Regions from separate parts of the Mesorhizobium sp. B2-4-1 genome, predicted to be linked through region 3. Evidence: riboswitches for the same ligand, from Rfam matches in the RefSeq annotation. Region 3 holds a riboswitch; each other region holds the start of a gene.

Region 1 (5,373 bases), on a different contig from region 3:
CAGGGTCTTGATGTTTCTGCACATCGCTTCCGTATCTCCTCTTGTCCTGGAGCCGTTTCAATCGGGACGCGTTCTATCCTCAATCATGATCATGTCAAAAACCAGAGAGACGGCTGCGTGCCTCAATCCGCGTCCAGCGGCTCCGTCCCGACCGGCTTGCCGTCGCGGGACAGCCTGATCTTCTCCACCTTGTCCTCGGCCGCCTTCAGCAGCCGGTCGCAATGCACCTTCAGCGCCTCGCCGCGCTCGTAGATCCTAATGGACTGGTCGAGCGGCACATCGCCACGCTCCAGATCATCGACGATCTTCTCCAGCGCGTCGAGAGCCTGTTCGAAGCTCATCGCCTTGACGTCTTCGTTGGTTTCACCAGCCATCATTCATCCTTTCATCAGTCGCCCGACATGGGCGGCGACCGAAAATGCCAATCCTTGCAGATCGTAGCCGCCCTCGAGCAGGCTGACGAGCCGGTTGCCGCTGTGGCGCGCCGCGCGCTGCATGAGTTGGCCGGTCGCCCAGTCGAAATCATCCTCGGTCAGGTTGATCTCGGCCAGCGGGTCGCGATGATGCGCATCGAAGCCGGCCGAAATAATGATCAGGTCGGGTGCAAAATTGTCGAGCGAGGGCAGCACGCGCGACAGGAAGGCATCGCGGAACGCCTCGCTGCCGGTCTGCGGCGCAAGCGGCGCGTTGACGATGTTGCCGGCGCCGGTTTCGTTCTTTGCTCCGGTGCCGGGGTAGAGCGGCATCTGGTGCGTCGAGCAATAAAGCACGGACGGATCGTCCCAGAAAACATCCTGCGTGCCGTTGCCGTGATGCACGTCCCAGTCGACGATGGCGACACGTTCGATATCGTGTTTGCGCTGTGCATAACGTGCGGCGATGGCCGCCGTGTTGAACAGGCAGAAGCCCATCGCGGTCGCTTTCTCGGCATGATGGCCGGGCGGCCGGGCGGCGACGAAAACGTTGTCTGCCCTGCCGGCAAAGACGTCGTCGACGGCGGCGTTGGCGGCTCCGATCGCGGTGATCGCCGCCTGCCAGCTCTTCGGGCTGGCCGTTGTGTCGGCATCGATGCGGGCGATGCCCGTCTCGGGAATGGCGGCGCGTACCCGCTCGACGAAATCCTCGGGATGCGCGTAGAGAATGGTGACCTCATCGCCTTGTGGCGCCTCGAGGCGGTCGAGCGCGGCAAAAGCCTCGTCGTCGAGCACGCGCTCAATGGCGCGCAAGCGGTCCGGCCGCTCCGGATGGCCGGGTGGCGTGATGTGCTCGAGGAAGATCGGATGGGTGTAGAGACGAGTGGCCATGCTCCCTATCTAGTGCCCCGGCGCGGCGATGGCCATGCATTGCGGCCTGATGGCTGGGGAAAATCGCGCCTGCGTCCATTCGCGTCGCCGCGGGGATTGGCGGCGCAGGGGCTTCGTCGTAAAGTCCCGGCCACTGCCTGGTGCCCGCCGCGAGCGGGAGAATCGGGAACACGGTTTGATACCGTGGCGTGCCCAACGCTGTAAGGGGGACCGCGCCGGTAAATGCCACTGTCGATGACGGGAAGGCGCCGGATGCGGGTTGATCCCGAGCCAGAAGACCGGCCTGGCAGGCATCGTCATCCGCATGGTCAGGCGGACGGCAGTTGATTGCAATCGCAAGGGGACAAGCGATGCCGGACAATATGACCATCCCCGTGGGTGACGGATTCGACCAGATGGCGCGCGATGCGGTCTACCGCGCCATGTTCACGCGGCGCGATGTCCGCAGCCATTTTACATCAGAGGCCGTAGACGACGAGGTCTTGGCGCGGCTGCTGCTTGCCGCCCATCACGCGCCATCGGTCGGCTTCATGCAGCCATGGAATTTCATCGTCATTCGTGGCACCGAACGACGGGAACAGGTGCGCGACCTGTTCCTCGCGGCGCGCGAGCAGGAATTGCCGGCGATCGAGGAAGAGCGGCGGGCGCTCTACCGCAAGCTCAAGCTGGAAGGCATCTGCGAAAGCGCGCTCAATATCTGTATCACCTGCGACCGCCGACGCTCACAGGGTTCGCCGCTGGGACGCTGGCACAATCCCGAGATGGATCTCTACAGCACGGTCTGCGCGGTGCAGAATTTCTGGCTGGCGGCGCGCGCCGAAGGCGTCGGCGTCGGCTGGGTCAGCATTATCGAGGCGCAGGCGTTGAAAGGCCTTCTGTCGATTCCCGAGCATGTGACGCCGGTGGCCTATCTCTGTGTCGGCCGTGTCTCGGAGTTCGCGCCGAAACCGGACCTCGAAACACATGGCTGGGGGCGGCGGCTGCCGCTGCCCGAGCTGATCATGAGCGAGACGTTTTGCGGACAGGGCGAAGTTCCGCTCAAATCAACGATCGCACGCCTCAAGGCGGCAACATGCGAAAAGTCTGACAAACTCTTGATTTGATTGCCGATACGGCATGCCCAGAGCTGCCGGCGGCCTGCCGTCGTCAGGCGGCTCCGGCATCCTTCCTCAACAATCCTTCGAGCAGTTGCTTGAATGCCGCCACCACGGTCTTCGACGTCGCTTCCGGGTCGTTCGAATTGGCGATCCGCTGCGCCGCCTGGCTGCTCGCCCCGTTGATCAGCCGTGCCGCGGTCTCGGGGTCTACGCCCGGGACAACCACCCCGTCGCCCTGCAGCGTCGTCAGGTGATCGGTCATCGACGCGACGCAGGCATTGGCGTTCGGCCATTGCGCGGGATCCCCCAGCACGGCCGGACCGTCCCGAAACATGATGCGCTGGATTTCCGGCTCCAGCGCCATTTCGATGTAGCTCGTGCATTCGTCGACGAAGCTTTGCCAGCGGGTCGGTGCTTTCGCTGCAACCTCATTCACTCGTGCCGCCATCTCGGCGTCTATCTCGGCGATAACCGCCTGCAAAAGCCCCTTCTTGTCCCCGAAATGATGATAGAGCGCACCGCGCGTCAGCCCGGCCGATGCGGTGAAATCATCCATCGATGCCTCGGCATAACCAATCGTTCCGAACGCATGCCGGGCCGCGGCAATCAATTTGGCGCGCGTTTCGGCGATCATTTCCCTGCGGGGCTTGTGCATCTCTTCTGGCCTTATCCACATACGTCACGTATGCCAATTGACATACGCGACGTATGATCTATTTAGTATTCATACGCGTCGTATGTAATTTCCGAATCGCCTTTTGTCGAGGAACGGACCATGCAGAACCCCTATTCCGAGATCTTTCGAGCCCCTGGCGCCAAGGGCTTTGCCGCTGCAGGCTTCATGGCGCGCCTGCCGATCGCCATGGCGCCGATCGGCATCGTGGCGATGCTGTCGCAGACGCGTGGCGAATACTGGCTGGCGGGTGCCGTCTCGGCGACATTCGCGCTGGCCAACGCTTTCCTGGCGCCGCAGATCTCCAGGCTGGTCGACCGCCTCGGCCAGACATGGATCGTCGTGCCCACCACCATCATCTCCGTGCTGGCATTCCTGCTGCTGATTGCGTCGGCCAACCAGGATTGGCCGGTATGGACATCGTTCGTGTCGGCGCTGCTGGCAGCGGCCATGCCCAGCATGCCGGCAATGGTGCGCGCGCGCTGGACCGAGCTTTTTCGCGGCCGGCCGGAGATGAACACAGCCTTCGCCTTCGAATCGGCGGCCGACGAACTGGTCTATATCGCCGGCGCGTCGCTGTCGGTGGGCCTCAGTGCGGCGCTGTTTCCGGAAGCAGGCATGCTGGCGAGCACGTTGTTTCTCGCTTTGGGCTCGATAGCATTCATCCTGCAGCGATCGACGGAGCCGAAAGTGCGGCCGGTGGACCATGGTTCGACTGGCTCGGCAATCCGCCTGCGGCCGGTACAGATCATCACCTTCGCCCTGATCTTCATCGGCGCGACCTTCGCGACGACGGAAGTGAGCACGGTGGCGATCACCAAGGAGTTCGGCCAAGCCGGTGCCGCAAGCCTGGTGATCGGCGTCTATGCGCTGGGATCGTTCGTGTTGGGCATCGTGGTCGGCGCGCTCAACCTCAAGACGCCGCTACAGCGCCAGCTGACCGTCGCGGTCGCCATCATCGCAGTCAGCACGATTTTGCCGCTCACCGCCGACAGCGTGCCGATTTTGGCGCTGACCGTCTTCATCAGCGGCGTGGCGATCTCGCCGACTTTCATCACGGCATTCGGCCTGATCGAACGGCATGTGCCGGAAGCGATGCTGACCGAGGGCATTACCTGGGTGACAACGGGAATCGGCATCGGCATGGCGCTGGGCTCTTTCGCCGCCGGCGCGGTGGTGGATGCGTTCGGCGCCCAGAACGGGTTCTGGGTCTCGGTGGTCGCGGGCGGCATCGCGCTGGTCACGGTGCTGCTCGGCCAGCGCAGTCTTGCCACTCACAAATGCGAGTTGGATGGGTGTGAAGCGGCCGTCGCTGCCGCGGAATGAACCATGACGCGTCCGGTTCAGCGGATCGGACGCTATTGCCGCCGTCGAATCTAGAGAATCTCGGTCTTGGCGATGTGGATGCCAAAACCTTCGAGGCCGACATAGTGGCGCTCGCGCGAGGCGATCAAATTGATCGAGGAAATGCCGAGATCCTTCAGGATCTGAGCACCGAGCCCGATCTCGCGCCATTCATTCTCGCGGCGGCGCGCCTCTTCGTGGTCCTCCCCGTCGCCGCTCGCCGGCCGGTTGCGCTCCTGGTGGGCGACACCGACCGAGCCCTCGCGCAGATAGACGATGACGCCGCGCTTGCGCTCGCCCATCGCCTTCATGATGGCGTCCAGCCGGTGGCTGGTGCCGAAGACGTCGGTCACCACGTCCTCGGAGTGCAGACGCACAGGCACCTCTTCCCCGTCGCGGATGTCGCCGAAGACGACGGCGACATGATGCATGGAATCCCAGGGCAGCGTGTAGGTGAAGACTTGCGCCTTGCCGCCGAGCGTGTCGATCTCGGAGCATGCCACGCGTTCGACCAGTGTTTCCTTGCGTTGCCGATAGGCGATGAGGTCGGCGACCGAGACCTGCTTGAGGCCGTGCTCCTCGGCAAAAGCCGCGACCTGCGGGCCGCGCTTGACGGTGCCGTCATCATTGACCAGTTCCGAGATCACGCCGATCGGCGGCAGGCCGGCGAGCTTGCACAGATCGACGGCCGCCTCGGTATGGCCCGAACGCATAAGCACGCCGCCTTCGCGCGCGATGAGCGGGAAGATGTGGCCGGGGCGGACGAAATCGGAGGCGCCGACATTGCCGTTGGCGAGATTGCGCACGGTCAGCGTGCGGTCGTCAGCTGAAATGCCAGTCGTGGTGCCGTGCTTGAAATCGACGCTAACCGTGAAGGCGGTGGTGTGCGCCGAATCATTGTCGGCGACCATCGGCGCAAGGTTGAGGCGCTTGGCCTCCTCGCGCGGCATCGGCG
Region 2 (5,373 bases), on a different contig from region 3:
TTCTCCCATACGTCGCGGCGGGTGGTGGCGACGATGACCTGGAAGACGGGAACGCCGGCGCGGTCGAACAGGGTTTCGACGCCGGGTTCGGCGCCGGACGCGAAAGCGGTCGCGGTGATGATGGCGGCGGGCTTGAGCTGGGCAATCGCGGTTTCAACAAAAGCCAGAGATTCCGGGTCTTTCAGGCTGGAGACGAAGATGGGGACGGGGAGCATGTCGCGCTGCCGTAGCGCCTCGAAAAGCGCGTCGATCGGCGCGACATCGGCGGCGAGCAGCATCGAGCGGTAGAAGAGGACGGGAATCACGGGTGGGTTGACGTTGCCGGCGTCGAGTTCCGTCACACCCCCCTCTGTCCTACCGGACATCTCCCCCGCAAGGGGGGAGATTGCTCTTTCATCGACGATTTCGCCTATCGCGGATGGTCGAGATAAATCCCTGTCCAAGGGGACAGAAGAGGAGCCGGCCTTGATGACAGCCGATCTCCCCCCTTGCGGAGGAGATGTCCTGCCGGACAGAGGGGGGTGTGAAGGATCGTCAACATTCGATAAGTCCGGCTTCTCCACGACTCCGCGCCCCGGCTCATAAAACCCGGCTTTCGGCACGCTAACCGGTTCGGCAAATTCGGCATCAGACCCCGCCAACCGCGCCAGCCTGCGCACCAGCGCGCTCATATTGGCCGGGCCGCCCTGGCGGAAATAATTGAGCAGCCCGTCCAGTTCCTCGCGCGGCAGCGTCGAGGCTTCGATCAGCCTGATATCCTCGTCGTGGCTTTCACCGGGAAGCAGTGCCAGCTTTATGCCGCGCTCACGGGCAACCACGGCCAACTGGTCGCAGCCGTAGCGCCACCACTCGTAACCGCCGAGAATACGCACCAGAATGACTTTGGCGTTACGGGCGACGCTGTCGATCCAGAGGTCGACGGACATGGGGTGGCGCAGGTCGCGCAGCGCGGCCAGCCGCATCGTGGGCAGCCGATCGGCGTCGCCTTTCCAAGCCGCTGCCAGTCCGGCCAGGTCGCTGTCCGTGAAGGACAGCGCCACCATCTCCGCCGGCGTCTGCCGCAGATCGACCGGCTCGGCGAGATCGTCGAGCGAGGCGGATGTGGTGGTGAGGATGTGCATCGCGGTCGGTGTTGCCTCAGCCGGCGAGGATATGCTCGATCGCCGGGCGGTTCAGCCCCTTGAGGCCGATGACGACCAGGCGCGAGCGGCGGTCGTCGTCAGCCGTCCAGGCGCGGTCGTAGTAATGATTGACGCGCGGACCAACGGCCTGGAGCAAAAGCCGCATCGGCTTGCCGCCGACCTCGACGAAGCCTTTCACCCGCAGCACGTTCTCCTGTTCGGCGGCGGTGGCGACGCGCTTTGCCAGGTCGTCCGGGTTGGCGATCGAGGGGATGTCGACGATGAACGTATCGAAGTCGTCGTGCTCGTGGTCGAAGGCGCCGTCATGATGGGACTTGCGGTTCTCGATGTCGTCCTCGACGGCGAGGCCTAGCCCGAGCAGCACGGACGGATCGACCTTGCCATGAGCCGTCGGCACGACCTTCACGGCGCGGGCGGAGTGTTCGCCAATGATGGCGTTGGCGCGAGCCGAACCTGCGGCATCCATCAGGTCGCTCTTCGACAGGATGATGAGGTCGGCGCAGGCGATCTGGTCCTCGAACACCTCCTCGACGGGGTCGTCATGGTCCAGTGTCTGGTCCTGCGCGCGTTGCGCCTGCAGGGCGTCCATGTCGTTGGCGACGCGCCCCTCGGCGAGTGCCGGACCGTCGACCACGGCGATCACGCCGTCGACTGTCACCCGGCTCTTCACCGTCGGCCACTGGAAGGCCTGGACCAGCGGCTTGGGCAGAGCCAAACCTGAGGTTTCGATCAGGATGTGGTCGACTTTCGGCGTCAGCGACAGGATCTGGTCGAGCGCCGGGACGAAATCGTCGGCGACGGTGCAGCAGATGCAGCCATTGGCCAGTTCGACGATGTTTTCCTCCGGGCAGGTGTCGATGCCGCAGCCCTTGAGTATCTCGCCGTCGATGCCGATGTCGCCGAATTCGTTGACGATGATGGCGATACGCTTGCCGCCCGCGTTTTCCAGGAGATGGCGGACCAGCGTGGTCTTGCCGGCACCCAGGAAGCCGGTGACGACGGTACAGGGGACGCGGGAGAGAGTGGCGGCGGAAACTGCGGCGGTCATGATCAGTCCTTCAGCATGTCGAGGGGAGGAATGCGGGCGACGAGGCCGCGCTTGAGGGAATCCGGACGGCCGCGCCACGGAATGAGGCCGTTGGTCGAAGCGGCGAAGAGTTTCGCGCCGGTGACGAGATCGGCGCCGCTGGCGATGTTCAGGTCGCCGAAGACATAACTCCAGCAGCCGTCGCGAAGAATCGCGGCACTGAGACGGCGCTTGCAGTTGCCGAGGCATTCGACGGTGCGGACACGGACATTGTCGGCCGTTGCGGCTTGGCGCGTATCTTGAGCCAAAACTTCGCCGGCGCGGGGATGGGCATCGGAACCGGTCTCGTCGCGGCAGGAAGCGCAGATGATGACAGTGACGCCGGCCAAGGCGTCGCTATCGCCAGACAAGTCGCTATCGCCAGACAAAATGTCCGCTGTTTCAGCCGGGAAACTGCTGTCGCGTTCCAAATCGGGCTCCTTGCCCGGAAAACCCGCCGGGCGATCGGATTCTTATGTCTCAGACGGCAGGTCTCCTGGCTCGCGGGTCATCGCCTTCGTGCCGCCTTCCCGGGACCGTCCCAGTGGTTTTCGGCCTTGGCTCGTCGCTTACAGTTGCGGGGACAGCCGCGGATTTGAAATCGAGATTTCGCACCGCATTCCCTCTTGGCTCCTCCCTTTGCCGAGAGGAGACCGTCTGGAATGGATTTAGGCTCTTGCAGGCGGCGGTGTCAACGCGCGTCTACGACACGGCAATGTCGGCGAGCGGCTGCCCAAGGTCGCCGGCGGGCGTAACCTCGATCCGTTCGAGGCCGAGCCAGCCCTGCATCTGCGTCAATTCCTGGAAGAGTTGCGCGGCGGTTTCAGGCGGCGCGCCGGGCTCGGCATAGGCCGCGTGGACGCGTAGCACGCTGGCCGGCCGGTCGGCCTTGAGGTCGACGCGCGCCACGATCCTGTCGCCGAGCAGGAACGGCAGGACGTAATAGCCGTATTGCCGTTTTTCGGCAGGGGTGTAGATTTCTATGCGGTAGTGGAAATCGAACAGCCGCTCCGTGCGCGAGCGCTCGAAAACGACCGGATCGAACGGCGCCAGCAAGGCGCGGGCCTCGATTTTTCGTGGAATACGGGCCTCCTTATGGAGGTAAGCCGGTTTGTTCCAGCCCTCGACACGCACCGGCACCAGCTCGCCTGTTTCAACCAGCTCCTCCAGCCGGCCCTTCATGTCGGCCGGCGACAGGCGGAAATAGTCGCGCAGGTCGCTTGCTGTCGCGACGCCATGAGCGCGGGCGGATATCCGCAGCAATTCCCGATGCGCGTCCTCGGCTGACGGCACCGGCAGATCGAGGATCGCCTGCGGCAGCACGCGCTCGGGCAGATCGTAGAAGCGTTCGAAGCCACGGCGGTGCGCGGTGGTGATGCGTCCTGCCCAGAACAGCCATTCGAAGGCATGCTTGGCGTGGCTCCAGCCCCACCAGCCGCCGGATCCTTTCTGGCCTTCGAGCGCGGAAGCGGCGATCGGGCCGCGCTCCGCGACCTCGCGGTAGATCTCTTCTATATAGGCGGCGTGCTCACGGCCCCATTTGGCCAGGCCCAGATACATTTCATCGCCACGCTCGGCGCGCTGCATGCGCCAACGCATCAACGGATAGGTCTCGACCGGCAGGAAGGAAGCCTCGTGCGCCCAGTATTCGAAAACCGTGCGCTTGCGCGTGACGGCGGCGTTGTCGAGCAAGGCGAACGGGTAGGGACCAAGGCGCGAATAGAGCGGCATGTAATGAGCGCGCACCACCGCGCTGACGGAATCGATCTGCAGCAGGCCGGTACGCGAGAGCACGCGGGCGAAGTGGCGTCGGTCGGGCGTGCCGGCGGGGCGGGGATCAGTGAACCCTTGGGCGGCGAGCGCGATACGCCGGGCCGTGGCAAGCGAGATCTTTTCCTTCATTCGGATGCGACTCTGATGGCTTGTTGAGCGTCGTTCGGACAGTTGATTCCGGCCATGCTAGCAGGGTTTTGGCGGCAACTCTGTCAGGAGAGAAAAGTGGAGTAAAAAGCGAAGGAAATCAGACAGGAGCGGATCGGACCAGTTTCTTCCCTTATGCCGTCCAGGCCAGTGTTTTGAACAAGGTTTGACTTGCTTCGCCGGAAGCGCTGCGCTAACCCTCGCCGCGTTGCAGCAAAGGCCCCTTAAAACGGTTCAGCGGTTAAACTGTCACGCTTCCGAAATGGGGTCTGGTGCTGTAATCAAAATGGATTGGCGCCAACGGAAAGCCGCAGCATGAACGCACTTCTCAGTTCGTACCTGCCCATCGTCCTGTTTATCGCAGTGGCGGCGGCTGTCGGCGTCGCGCTTATCGTGGCGCCGTTCCTGGTGGCCTACCGCAATCCCGACCCGGAAAAGCTTTCCGCCTACGAATGCGGGTTCAACTCGTTCGATGACGCCCGTATGAAGTTCGACATCCGCTTCTACCTGGTGTCGATCCTGTTCATCATCTTCGACCTGGAAGTGGCCTTCCTGTTTCCGTGGGCGGTGTCGTTCTCGAAAATCGGCATGCTCGGTTTCTGGTCGATGATGGTGTTTTTGGCGGTGCTGACCATCGGCTTTGCCTATGAATGGAAAAAAGGAGCGCTCGAATGGGATTGAGCGACAGTTCCGGCACGCTCGTCGCGCCGAAGCCCAAGGGTCTGATCGATCCCAATACCGGCAGGCCGGTTGGGTCCGATGATCCGTTCTTCCTCGAAATCAACAACGAACTCGCCGACAAGGGCTTTCTCGTCACCTCGACCGAGGCGCTGATCACCTGGGCGCGCAGCGGCTCGCTGATGTTCATGACCTTCGGCCTCGCCTGCTGCGCCGTCGAGATGATCCACACCTCGATGCCGCGTTACGATTCGGAGCGGTTCGGTGTTGCTCCTCGCGCGTCTCCGCGCCAGTCCGACATCATGATCGTTGCCGGCACGCTGACCAACAAGATGGCCCCGGCGCTGCGCAAGGTGTACGACCAGATGCCGGAGCCGCGCTACGTCATCTCGATGGGCTCCTGCGCCAATGGCGGCGGCTATTACCACTATTCCTATTCGGTGGTGCGCGGCTGCGACCGCATCGTGCCGGTCGACATCTATGTGCCCGGCTGTCCGCCGAGCGCCGAAGCGCTGCTCTATGGCATTCTTCTGCTGCAGAAGAAGATCCGCCGCACCGGCACGATCG
Region 3 (5,373 bases):
TCGGGTTGCGGCAAGTCGACATTGCTGCGCTCGATCGCAGGGCTCGAGGAGATCACCTCGGGCGAGCTCAGAATAGCCGGCGAGGTGGTCAACGACGTGCCGCCGTCGAAACGCGGCATCGCCATGGTGTTCCAGTCCTACGCGCTCTATCCGCATATGACGGTCTACGACAACATGGCGTTTTCGATGAAGATCGGCAAGGAAAGCAAGGCCGAGATAGACAAGCGCGTGCGCCAGGCGGCAGAGATCCTGCAGCTGACCAACTATCTCGACCGCCTCCCCAAGGCGATGTCGGGCGGCCAGCGCCAGCGCGTGGCCATCGGCCGCGCCATCGTGCGCAACCCGAAGGTGTTCCTGTTCGACGAACCGCTGTCGAACCTCGACGCCGCGCTGCGCGTCGCCACCCGCATCGAGATCGCCAAGCTCAAGGAATCGATGCCCAACACCACCATGATCTATGTCACCCACGACCAGGTCGAGGCGATGACGCTGGCCGACCGCATCGTGGTGCTGAAGGAGGGCCATATCGAGCAGGTCGGCACGCCGATGGAACTCTACAAGAAACCCGGCAATCTGTTCGTTGCCCAGTTCATCGGCTCGCCGGCCATGAACATCCTGCCGGCGACCATCGACAAATCGGGCAATCCGACCGTCATCAGTCATGTCGGCGGCCGCAAGGCTACGGTGCCGATCGCGACGCCGGCCTCGGCCAAGGGCGCGTCGGTGAGCTTCGGCGTGCGGCCGGAGGACCTGACGATCGCCGGCGGCACGGACTATCTGTTCGAAGGAACGGTGGATTATGTCGAGCAGCTCGGCGAGGTGCAACTCGTCTATGTCGACATCGGCCGCGCCGACCTGCCGCTGGTGACCAAGCTGCCGGGCAATGTCGAGGTCAAGCGCGGGGCGACACTGCGGCTGAGCGCCGACGCCGGAGACCTTCATATCTTCGACGCGGATGGACGATCCTTCGCGCTGCACGAGACGGAAGCGAAAGCGGCCTGAGAGCAGGCCATGAATTAATTGCCGGTCACGCAAAAACAGGAGCGGCGGGCAAAGCCCGCCGCTCCTGTTTGGTGTCAGCTTCGGCTGTTAGTGGCCGAAGAGATTCCGGTCACTGCCCTGAGGGGCGGACTTGTGTACATCGCCCGACGAATTGAGCAGCTTGTAGACGGGCGAGCCGCTGTCGCGGATCGAAGCCGTGTGCGCATTGTCGACCGAGGTGACGGCAGGCTGGTTGGCGCCATTGGAGCCATAGTTGTCGCTGCTGGCGAAAGCGCTGCCCGAAACGGCCAGGACGGCGGCGGCAGCAAGGATGATCTTTTTCATTTCAAGTCTCCTGAATTCTCAAATTCCACCGCAGAGGCGGGCTTGCCCGCCATCTGCTGCAGGATCGGCTGTTAGTTGTTGCCGAAGAGGTTATGGTCGGCACCCTGAACAGGTGCCTGGGCAGCCGGAGCCGACGTCTTGGTCGAAGCGGTGTATGAGCTGTCGGTCGAAGTGGCCGCGGGCTGGTTGGCGCCATTGGAGCCATAGTTGTCGCTGCCGGCGAAAGCGCTGCCCGAAACCGCCAGAACGGCGGCGGTAGCAAGGATGATCTTCTTCATTTCAAGTCTCCTGAATTTTCGAATTTCACCAGGACGGCGGAAGGCCCGCCGTCAACTGGAGATCGGCTGTTAGTTGTTGCCGAAGAGGTTGCGATCAGCACCCTGCACAGGCGCCTGGGCAGACGGCGCCGACTTCTGGACCGAAGCCGTGTGCGCGTTGTCAACCGAGGTGACGGCAGGCTGGTTGGCGCCATTGGAGCCATAGTTGTCGCTGCTGGCGAAAGCACTGCCCGAAACGGCCAGGACGGCGGCGGCAGCAAGAACGATCTTCTTCATTTCAAGTCTCCTGAATTCTCAAATTTCGCCAGGACGGCGGAAGGCCCGCCGTCAACTGGAGATCGGCTGTTAGTTGTTGCCGAAGAGGTTGCGATCGGCACCCTGGACAGGCGTCTGGGCAGCCGGTTCCGACTTCTTGGTCGAAGCGGTGTACGAGCTGTCGACGGCGGTGGCCGCAGGGGCATTCGAACCATAATGGTCGCTACTAGCGAAGGCGCTGCCGGAAACAGCCAGAAGGGCGGCGGCAGTGAGAATGATCTTTTTCATTTTTTGATACTCCAGTATTTTTCCGTCCGTCTAGCGGCGTGTCTTGGGAGGAAATCGCGTCGTTCGGACAGCCCCGATGTGGGAAAGCCATACCGCCATTTCCAATCACGAAGTTTTTCCGTGTGGACCAAGTTTCCACCACTTGAAATTGTGCCAGGGCCTTCTACATTCGTTTTTTTCCATTTGTTATCAAATAGTTATTCTAACAGACCGCGCGATCACCAACTGTGTCGAAGGCCCAGTGTTCACACCGTCCTGCACGCATCGTCAACAGAAACGAACCGTTCGGTTCGATTTTAGAGGGCGCTAATAGTCACTTTTCGAAACCGTTACCTTTTTTGCCTCCGCCACGAGACGGAATCCGAGGCGGCGACCTGAGGCTTTCTGCCCCTGCAACGGCGGCCGCACCGTTTTCAGTGCGTGTCGCGCGGCATGGATGCGATGTCGTTTTCATGCCGACGACAAGCCGGCGATCATGGTTAGATCCTGCCATCTCAGGTGCCGCCGCGTGACGACGAGGCGGAGAATTGGGAAGCCGGTCAGAATCCGGCGCTGCCCCCGCAACGGTGGTGGAGTTCAGGTCGCAACGGGAGACCACTGGGCAAAGGCCTGGGAAGGTGTCGCGACAGTCCGCAAGGACAGCTCCAGAGCCCGGAAACCAGCCTGAGATGTTGGACTCGACTGATCGCGGCGGGCGGTCAAGAGGCGGATGGTGCATGTCCGGCGCAAGCCGGCGCGCGGCTTGATCCTTCCTCTCTCCCTTCCGTTCAGTCCTTCAATGTGAGGACAGGACTTCAATGCGAGGACAGGACATGGATGCGCGCAACGACATGCTGAAACGGCTGCAAGGCCGCAGGGACGGCTTCTCACTCGAGCAGCCCTTCTATACCGACGCCGACTACTTCAAGCTCGACATGGAGCTGATCTGGTACCGCGACTGGCTGTTCATCGGCCATGATTGCGAACTGCCCAGGCCCGGCAGCTTCATCACCGTGCAGATCGGCGACTATCCTGTCGTGCTGGTGCGCGACCAGAAGGGCAACATCAACGCCTTCCACAATTCTTGCCGCCATCGCGGCAGCCGCGTCTGCAACACAGACAAGGGCACGGCGGCGAAGCTCGTCTGCCCCTACCATCAGTGGACCTATGAACTGGACGGCAGGCTGCTGTTCGCCAGGCAGATGGCCGAGGGTTTCGACAAGAGCCAGTTCGGCCTGAAGCCGGTCGCCTGCGAAAGCGTCGGCGGCTACATCTTCATTTGCCTCGCCGACGAGCCGGCGGATTTCGCGCCGATGCGGACGATGATCGAACCCTATTTGCTGCCGCATCGGCTGCGCGAAGCAAAGGTCGCCTTCGAGAGCACCATCGTCGAGAAGGGCAATTGGAAGCTGGTCTGGGAAAACAACCGCGAATGCTATCATTGCGCCGGCAACCATCCGGAGCTCTGCAAGACCTTCCCGGAGGCGCCGACCGTGACTGGCGTGCAAGACGCTGACAGCGACCCGGAGATGCTGTCGCACTGGGCCAAGTGCGAGGCGGCCGGCCTGCCGAGCAGGTTCCGCATCGACCCGGCCGGACAGTACCGTGCCACCCGCGCGCCGCTGCTGCGCGATGCCGTCAGTTATACGATGACGGGAAAACGCGCGGTCAAGAAGAACCTGTCCGACGGCGTTGCCACCGACCGCATCGGCTCCTTGCTGCTCTATCACTATCCGACGACCTGGAACCACATCCTTGGCGACCACGCCGTCACGTTCCGCGTGCTGCCGATCAGCGCCACCGAGACCGCGGTGACGACCAAATGGCTGGTTCACAGGGACGCGGTCGAGGGCGTCGACTACGACCTTGCCGAACTCACCCATGTCTGGACCGAGACCAACGGCCAGGATCGTCGCATCGTCGAGGAAAACGCCTTCGGCATCCTGTCGCCGGCCTATGAACCCGGCCCCTATTCCGAACTGCACGAAGGCGGCGTCATCCAGTTCGTCGACTGGTACGCGCGTTTCATCGGTCCGCGTCTCGCCGAAGACGGCCGGCCGGCCCTGCGCAGCGTTGCTTGAGAGGTGAGGGATGAATGCGATGACGGATCTCGGCCTCTATCGCCATCTCGATCAGATGGCGCCCTGGAACGACAGGCTCCAGGTGCTGGAAGTGATCGGCGTGAGCGACGAGGCGCCTGATGTAAAGACCTTCACCTTCCGTTCCGACAACCAGACCTGGTTCCGCTACAAGCCGGGCCAGTTCGTGACGCTGGAACTGCCGACAGCGGATGGGTTGCTGATGCGCACCTACACGCTGTCGTCTTCGCCTTCACGGCCATTCTCGATCGCGGTGACGGTGAAGGCGCAGGCCGGCAGCACCGGCACACGCTGGATGTTCGACCATTTGAGGCCTGGTTCGCACGTCAAGGCGTATGGGCCGGCCGGAGACTTTTCGCTGCACAGCCACCCGGCGGCCAAATATCTGTTCATCTCGGCCGGCTCCGGCGTGACGCCGATGATGTCGATGCTGCGCTGGCTGAATGACTGCGCGCCATGGACCGATGTCGGCTTCGTCAACTGCGCCCGCCGCCCCGAAGAGATCATCTTCCGCAAGGAGCTGGAATTGCTCGGCAGCCGCATGCCCGGCCTGTCGCTCGGTTTCATGATCGAGGAGCGGTCGAGCCGGGAAGGCTGGTTCGGCCATATGGGCCGCATCGACGCCATCCGGCTGCCGCTTTTGGCGCCTGATTTCCGAGAGCGCGAAATCTTCTGCTGCGGCCCCGACCCCTTCATGCGTGCCGTGCGCGGCATGCTCGAAGCCGCCGGCTTCGACATGGCGAGATACCATCAGGAGAGCTTTGCAGCGCCGCTGGTGGAGGAAATCCCGGCGCCGTTCGCCTCGCCGACTGGAGACGGCGCAGCCATTCCTGTCGAAGCCGCGACGCCGATCCGGTTCTCGATTTCGGACGTCGATGCCGCATGCGTCGCCGGCCAGACGGTGCTGCAGACGGCGCGCGCCTCGGGAGTCAGAATCCCCGCCGCGTGCGAATTCGGCCTGTGCGGAACCTGCAAGGTCAAGAAGCTCTCGGGCGAGGTCGAGATGAGCCACAATGGCGGCATCCTCGATCACGAGATCGAGGACGGCTTCATTCTCGCCTGCTGCTCCAAGCCGCTTTCGGCGCTTGATATCGAGGCGTGACCGACGGCGCTCGGCGGTCTGCAACGCCGCTTAAAGCGCGTCGCAT
Region 4 (5,373 bases), on a different contig from region 3:
TCGCCCAGCGGGATCATCGTCGAACCATAGGCGATCGATAGCAGCGCGAGCGCGGCCATAGCCGACGCGGCCGCCATCATGGCCAATACGAATGCCTTGTGCCGCAAAGTCATCTTCCCGGTTAAAATGCTTCCGGATGCATCGCCCTGGCGATCTTGCCGATCGCTTCGATGTTGGCCGGTCCGGGTGTCAGTTCGGCATAGCGAAGCGCCACGAAGCGTTCGTTCTTGACCGCGTCTATCTCCTTCATTGCCGGATGCGCTTTCAGGAAATCGAGCAGCTTCCGGTAGCCGCCGCCATCCTGATAGTCGAGCAGGATGAGGAATTGCGGATTGCGCGAGGCCACCGTCTCCCAATCCGTGTTGCCCCAGCTGGTGTCCATGTCGGCCATGATGTTGTCGCCGCCGGCCGCGGAAATCATGGCGTTGGGAATGGCGAACTTGCCTGATGTGAACGGCTTGTCCTCGCCGGAATCATAGAGGAAGACGCGCGTTCCCCTGCGGTCGCCGACCTTTGCGGCGATTTCGGCGAGCTGCGCCTTCCAGCCGGAGACGAGCTTATCCGCTTCGGCCTCCTTGCCGAAGATCTTGCCCAGCTTCTCGACATCGCCATAGAGCAGGTCCATCGAAGCGGCAGGCCGGTTCTTGTCGAGATGGACGCAGCTTTCCGTCAGCACCAGGGTCTTGATGCCGTGTGGCGCCAGCGTATCGGGCGTCACCTCGCCGCCCGGCTTCATGCCGTAATACCAGCCGGCGAAGAAGAAGTCGGGCTCGACAGCGACCAGGTTTTCCAGCGTCGGATATTTGGGCGCCAGTTCCGGGATCGAGCCTTGCTCGGCCTTGAATTCGGGGCCGACCTTGTACCATCCGGTGATGCCGGTCAGGCCGACGATCGACGGCTGCAGCTTCAGGGCGAAGGCCATCTCGGCCATGTTGAGATCGTGAATGACAGCGCGCTTTGGAGGCGCGTCGAAGGTCAGCGACTTGCCGCAGCTGTCGACCGTCACCGGAAAGGCGAAGGCCGTAGAGGCCAGCAGGGAGAAGGCAAGAGATACGGCAAGGCGTTTCACGGATGTTGCTCCTTCGTTGCACGGGAATTGGATCTGCGCTCACGAAGATGGCGCGGCACGGTTCGGAACCTCGAACACCGTCAGCTCGCGGTCCTCCGTCGGGTGGCGCAACCTAAAGACGTCGACACCGAAGATCTCGCGGATCAGCTGCTGAGTGAGTGCTTCGCGTGGCGGCGCCAGCACATGCAACCGGCCATGGCCCATCACCGCGACCCTGGTGGCGAAAGGCGTCACCAGCGCCAGATCGTGCAGCACCGCGATCACGGTCATGCCGAGGCCTGCAACCAGTTCGAGCAACTCGCTGCGCGCCCGCGGGTCGAGATGGTTGGTCGGCTCGTCGAGGAACAGGATCTTCGGCTCCTGTGCGATGGCGCGGGCAAGCTGGGCGCGCTGGCGCTCGCCGCCCGACAGCGAGCCGATGGTGCGGCCAAGCAGCGGCAACAGCCCGGTCCGGCGCAGCGCCTCGACGACAATGTCGCGTTCCTCGCTCCTGTGCCTGCGGCCGGTATGCGGAACCCGGCCGAGCTCGACATAATCGATCACCGCCAGCCGTGGATCCGGTTGATCGGTCTGGCCGACGACGGCGATGTGCAGCGCCCGCTCGGCGGTCGAAATCCTGTCCAGCAGGCGCCCGGTGAGCTTCACTTCGCCCGAACTCGGCCGCAGCATGCCCGACAGCATGCGCAGCAATGTCGTCTTGCCGGCGCCGTTGGGACCGATGATGGCGAGACGGTCGCCCGCCGCCACCGAAAGGCTGACCGGATGCACCAGATGCAGGCCATCCGCCGCCGCGGCCAGGTCGCGGGCCTCGAGAAGCGGCGCGGTCATGGGCAATTCCTTGCAGGGCCTGCCGGAATACGGGCCAGCGTCTTGCTTGCCAATCCTGCCGGACGCTGGCCTGAATTCACCTCGGTGGCGATATCGCGGCAAAGCGTGCACACGATGATGCGATGCATGGGAATGCAGTGAATGCGATCGATGGAGCCGTCCAACTTCCGTCACTTTCAAAAATGGCGACGGAAGGAAGCTGGCTTGAACCGGTCGACAAGACCGAACCCCGCGTCTCCTCCCGGCACACCCCGTCCGGTCAACCCATGCAGATGGCAGGTCTCCTGGCTCGCGGGTCGTTGCGCCATCCTGCCTTCCCAGCCTTGCCGGCCAGTGGCTTCTCGGATTTTGCTCGCCGCTTACAGTTGCGGGGGCAGCCATGGCTTCGACCCGAAAATCGGGCCTCACCATGTTCCCTTTTCACCCCTCGCCTTGCGGCGCGGGGACCATCACGAGTCGCAGCCTAGGATGCAGGCAGCGTCGAGGCAAGGTCGATGCATGTTCTGTTATAACGATACAAACGTGTGGTCAATCACTATCGCGCGCCACCAGTTCCAGCGGCCAGACCTCGCGAATGATCTCTGGCCCTTTCGCGCCGGCGAAAGCCGGGAGCGAGGCGAGCAGGATTTCGCCGAGCCGCCGCCCCATCGGGTCAAGGCTCGGACGAAAGCCGGTCAGCGCCGGCGAGAAATAACGGCAGAGCGGCGTGTCGACGATGACGATCACCGCGACATCCTGCCCGGGCTTGATCCCCATTTCGGCGAGCGCTTTGCAGCCGCCGAGCGCCATCGAGTCGTTGTTGAAGATAATCGCGGTCGGCGGATCCTTCGACCGCATGACTTGCGGTGTCACCGCGTAGCCACCGGCTTCGTTGATAAAACCGTCCACAATCAGGCCGGGATCGACTTCGATGCCGTGCCGCCGCAGCGCCTTGCAATAACCCTCCAGAAACAGATAACCGAAATTCAGGTCAAGCGACGGCCGGATGGCGGCGATGCGGCGGTGGCCACGCGCAACCAGCCGGTCGACCGCATCGGCGCCCGCCTTCTCGAAATCCAGATCCAGAGAGGGATAGCTGTCGTCGCCGGACCGGCTTCGGCCGAGCGTCGCGAAGGGAAAGCCGGCCTTGCTCAGATAGTCGATGCGATCGTCCTCGCGCCGCGTCCAGGCCAGTACGACGGCATCGGCACGACGCGTCTCGACGACGCGGCGCAGCCGCTCCTGTTGATAATCCGCCGGCGCGCCCATGACGATGATCAGGTCCAGCCCGCACTCGGCCAATGTCGCTTGCAGTCCGGTGAGGAACGGAATGAAGAACGGCTCGCCATACTGCTGGTCGCCCGGATGCGGCTGCAGCATGAAAGCCACGGCATGGGTGGTGCCGCGGCGTAGGTTCCTGCCCGAGTGGTTCGGTGAATAATTGAGCTTCCGGGCCGCCTCGAGCACGCGCTGGCGTGTCTCGGCGTTCACGTCGGCGCGCCCGTTAAGCGCGCGCGAGACTGTACCGATCGAAATGTTCAGGTGCCGCGCAAGATCGTGAATGCTGGACGCCAAGACCTCCCCCTCCTGCTTCTGGCTAGCACCAGCCGGTCGTGCGGCCAAGGCGTTTCAGAGCCGACGGTACAAATCCGATTGACAATATATGCCATCGGGTGTGTCATCGTAAACGTTTACGGAAGTCATTTACGGACTGCCGTGGGTGCCAGCCAGGAGGGGTTGGCCGGAGGAGCGCTGGATGATGCACGTCGTCCTGGTCGGGTGCGGAGCCATGAGCAAAACCTGGCTCGAGGCCATCAGCCAATCCCCTGCCGTCAAGATCGTCGGTCTCGTCGACCTCGACGCCGACAGGGCGCGCCAGCGGGCACGCGAATACGACCTCGCCGGGGTCGCGATCGGGACCGATCTCGACGTCGTTCTCTCCCAGACCAGACCCGATGCGGTGTTCGACGTGGTCGTGCCTGCCGCCCGTCGCGCCGTGGCGAATTCGGCCTTTGCCCATGGCTGTCATCTGTTGACGGAAAAGCCGCTGGCCGACAGCCCGGACAATGCGCGCGCCATCATCGACGATGCGCGGCGCGCCCGGCGCATCCATGCCGTGGTGCAGAACCGCCGCTACGTCGCCAACGTCCGGCGCATCCGGCGCTTCCTCGGCTCCGGCGCCATCGGCGCTGCGACCAGCATCCATGCCGATTTTTTCATTGCGCCGCATTTCGGCGGTTTCCGCGAAGGCATGCGCCATGTGCTGCTGCTCGACATGGCGATCCATACATTCGACGCCGCCCGCTACATGGTCGATGGCGAGCCGACCGAAGTGTATTGCCGGGAATGGGAGCCGGCCAATTCCTGGTACCGGCAGGGATCGTCGGCAAGCGCCACCTTCGAGCTCGGCCAGGGCAAGATGTTCACCTATCGCGGCAGTTGGTGCGCCGACGGTTTCCGCACCAGTTGGGAAGGCAGTTGGCGCATCGTCGGCGAACGCGGCAGCCTGACCTGGGATGGTCATGACGAGTTGAAGGCCGAAGCCGTGCTGCCGGAACGCGAAGGCCTGCTCGACAAGGTCGTGTCGGTAGCGGTGCCGCCGCTCGACCCTGCCGACCGCATCGGCGGGCATCTCGGCGTCATGGAAGATTTCGTCCGCGCCGTGGAAACCGGCACCGAGCCGGAGACGCGCGGCGCCGACAATATCAAGAGCCTGGCCATGGTTTTCGCGGCGATCGAAAGCGCCGAGACCGGGCGCCGGATCGAAATCCCCAGGCAGGAAGGATGACCATGGCGGACCCGCTTCTCGACATCAGGATCGGCACCATGGTGCGGGCCAATCTCGAAGACCCGGCCGCCTATGTCAGGCAGATCCTGCCGCTCGGTTTCGAGAGCGTCCAGCCCTTCTTCTGGCAGACGCTGGGCGGCAAGGACCTGGGGCGGCTCGCCGGCGAGATCCGCGACGCGATCGGCGATGCCGATGTCAGCGTCAGCTCGATCGGCGTGTTCGGCAATCCACTCGAGAGCGGCGACACCGACCGCGGCGTGCTCAAGGCCTGGGAAACGGCGATCGACAGCGCGCATCTGTTCGGCACCAATCTGGTCAGCGGTTTTACCGGCCGCATCCGCGGCAAGCCGCTGACCGACAGCCTGCCGCGCTACCGCGAAGTCTGGGGCGAATTGGCCAAACGCGCGGCCGACAAGGGCGTGCGCATCGCCTTCGAGAATTGCGCCATGGATGGCAACTGGGCCGCCGGCGACTGGAACATCGCCCATAATCCGGACGCCTGGGAACTGATGTTCAACGAATTGCCGGATGAGAATCTGGGTCTGGAATGGGAGCCCTGCCATCAGTTGGTCTATCTGATCGACCCGATCCCGCAGATCCGCAAATGGGCGCATCGCATCTTCCATGTCCACGGCAAGGACGCGACGGTGCGCTGGGATGTCATACGCGAGCACGGCGTCTTCGGCCGCCTGCCCTTCGTGCAGATGCG

Evidence for each region. A riboswitch is a leader RNA that binds a small molecule or an ion and turns the genes downstream of it on or off. The one in region 3 is predicted to bind cobalamin.
Region 1: it holds a riboswitch for cobalamin, as region 3 does, so the genes downstream of both, bluB (5,6-dimethylbenzimidazole synthase) here and FJ949_RS28910 (aromatic ring-hydroxylating dioxygenase subunit alpha) in region 3, are expected to answer to the same signal.
Region 2: it holds a riboswitch for cobalamin, as region 3 does, so the genes downstream of both, FJ949_RS10000 (DUF1636 family protein) here and FJ949_RS28910 (aromatic ring-hydroxylating dioxygenase subunit alpha) in region 3, are expected to answer to the same signal.
Region 4: it holds a riboswitch for cobalamin, as region 3 does, so the genes downstream of both, FJ949_RS06435 (ABC transporter ATP-binding protein) here and FJ949_RS28910 (aromatic ring-hydroxylating dioxygenase subunit alpha) in region 3, are expected to answer to the same signal.

What each region holds. Positions count from the first base shown of each region.
Region 1 covers NZ_VFVN01000006.1:413,540-418,912, reverse strand. The annotation lists gene FJ949_RS18465 (DUF2277 domain-containing protein) at 1-24, opposite strand, end outside; gene FJ949_RS18460 (exodeoxyribonuclease VII small subunit) at 123-374, opposite strand; gene FJ949_RS18455 (histone deacetylase family protein) at 378-1,304, opposite strand; cobalamin riboswitch at 1,426-1,606, shown strand; gene bluB (5,6-dimethylbenzimidazole synthase) at 1,655-2,407, shown strand; gene FJ949_RS18445 (TetR/AcrR family transcriptional regulator) at 2,451-3,056, opposite strand; gene FJ949_RS18440 (MFS transporter) at 3,177-4,400, shown strand; gene ribB (3,4-dihydroxy-2-butanone-4-phosphate synthase) at 4,451-5,373, opposite strand, start outside.
Region 2 covers NZ_VFVN01000003.1:297,321-302,693, forward strand. The annotation lists gene cobN (cobaltochelatase subunit CobN) at 1-1,121, opposite strand, end outside; gene cobW (cobalamin biosynthesis protein CobW) at 1,138-2,190, opposite strand; gene FJ949_RS10000 (DUF1636 family protein) at 2,193-2,639, opposite strand; cobalamin riboswitch at 2,677-2,881, opposite strand; gene FJ949_RS10005 (winged helix-turn-helix domain-containing protein) at 2,911-4,110, opposite strand; gene FJ949_RS10010 (NADH-quinone oxidoreductase subunit A) at 4,444-4,809, shown strand; gene FJ949_RS10015 (NADH-quinone oxidoreductase subunit B) at 4,800-5,373, shown strand, end outside.
Region 3 covers NZ_VFVN01000018.1:66,402-71,774, forward strand. The annotation lists gene ugpC (sn-glycerol-3-phosphate ABC transporter ATP-binding protein UgpC) at 1-1,002, shown strand, start outside; gene FJ949_RS28890 (DUF680 domain-containing protein) at 1,090-1,326, opposite strand; gene FJ949_RS28895 (DUF680 domain-containing protein) at 1,398-1,604, opposite strand; gene FJ949_RS28900 (DUF680 domain-containing protein) at 1,674-1,880, opposite strand; gene FJ949_RS28905 (DUF680 domain-containing protein) at 1,950-2,147, opposite strand; cobalamin riboswitch at 2,627-2,829, shown strand; gene FJ949_RS28910 (aromatic ring-hydroxylating dioxygenase subunit alpha) at 2,960-4,207, shown strand; gene FJ949_RS28915 (hybrid-cluster NAD(P)-dependent oxidoreductase) at 4,227-5,327, shown strand.
Region 4 covers NZ_VFVN01000002.1:373,292-378,664, forward strand. The annotation lists gene FJ949_RS06425 (iron ABC transporter permease) at 1-113, opposite strand, end outside; gene FJ949_RS06430 (ABC transporter substrate-binding protein) at 122-1,069, opposite strand; gene FJ949_RS06435 (ABC transporter ATP-binding protein) at 1,109-1,897, opposite strand; cobalamin riboswitch at 2,154-2,363, opposite strand; gene FJ949_RS06440 (LacI family DNA-binding transcriptional regulator) at 2,426-3,451, opposite strand; gene FJ949_RS06445 (Gfo/Idh/MocA family oxidoreductase) at 3,633-4,664, shown strand; gene FJ949_RS06450 (sugar phosphate isomerase/epimerase) at 4,667-5,373, shown strand, end outside.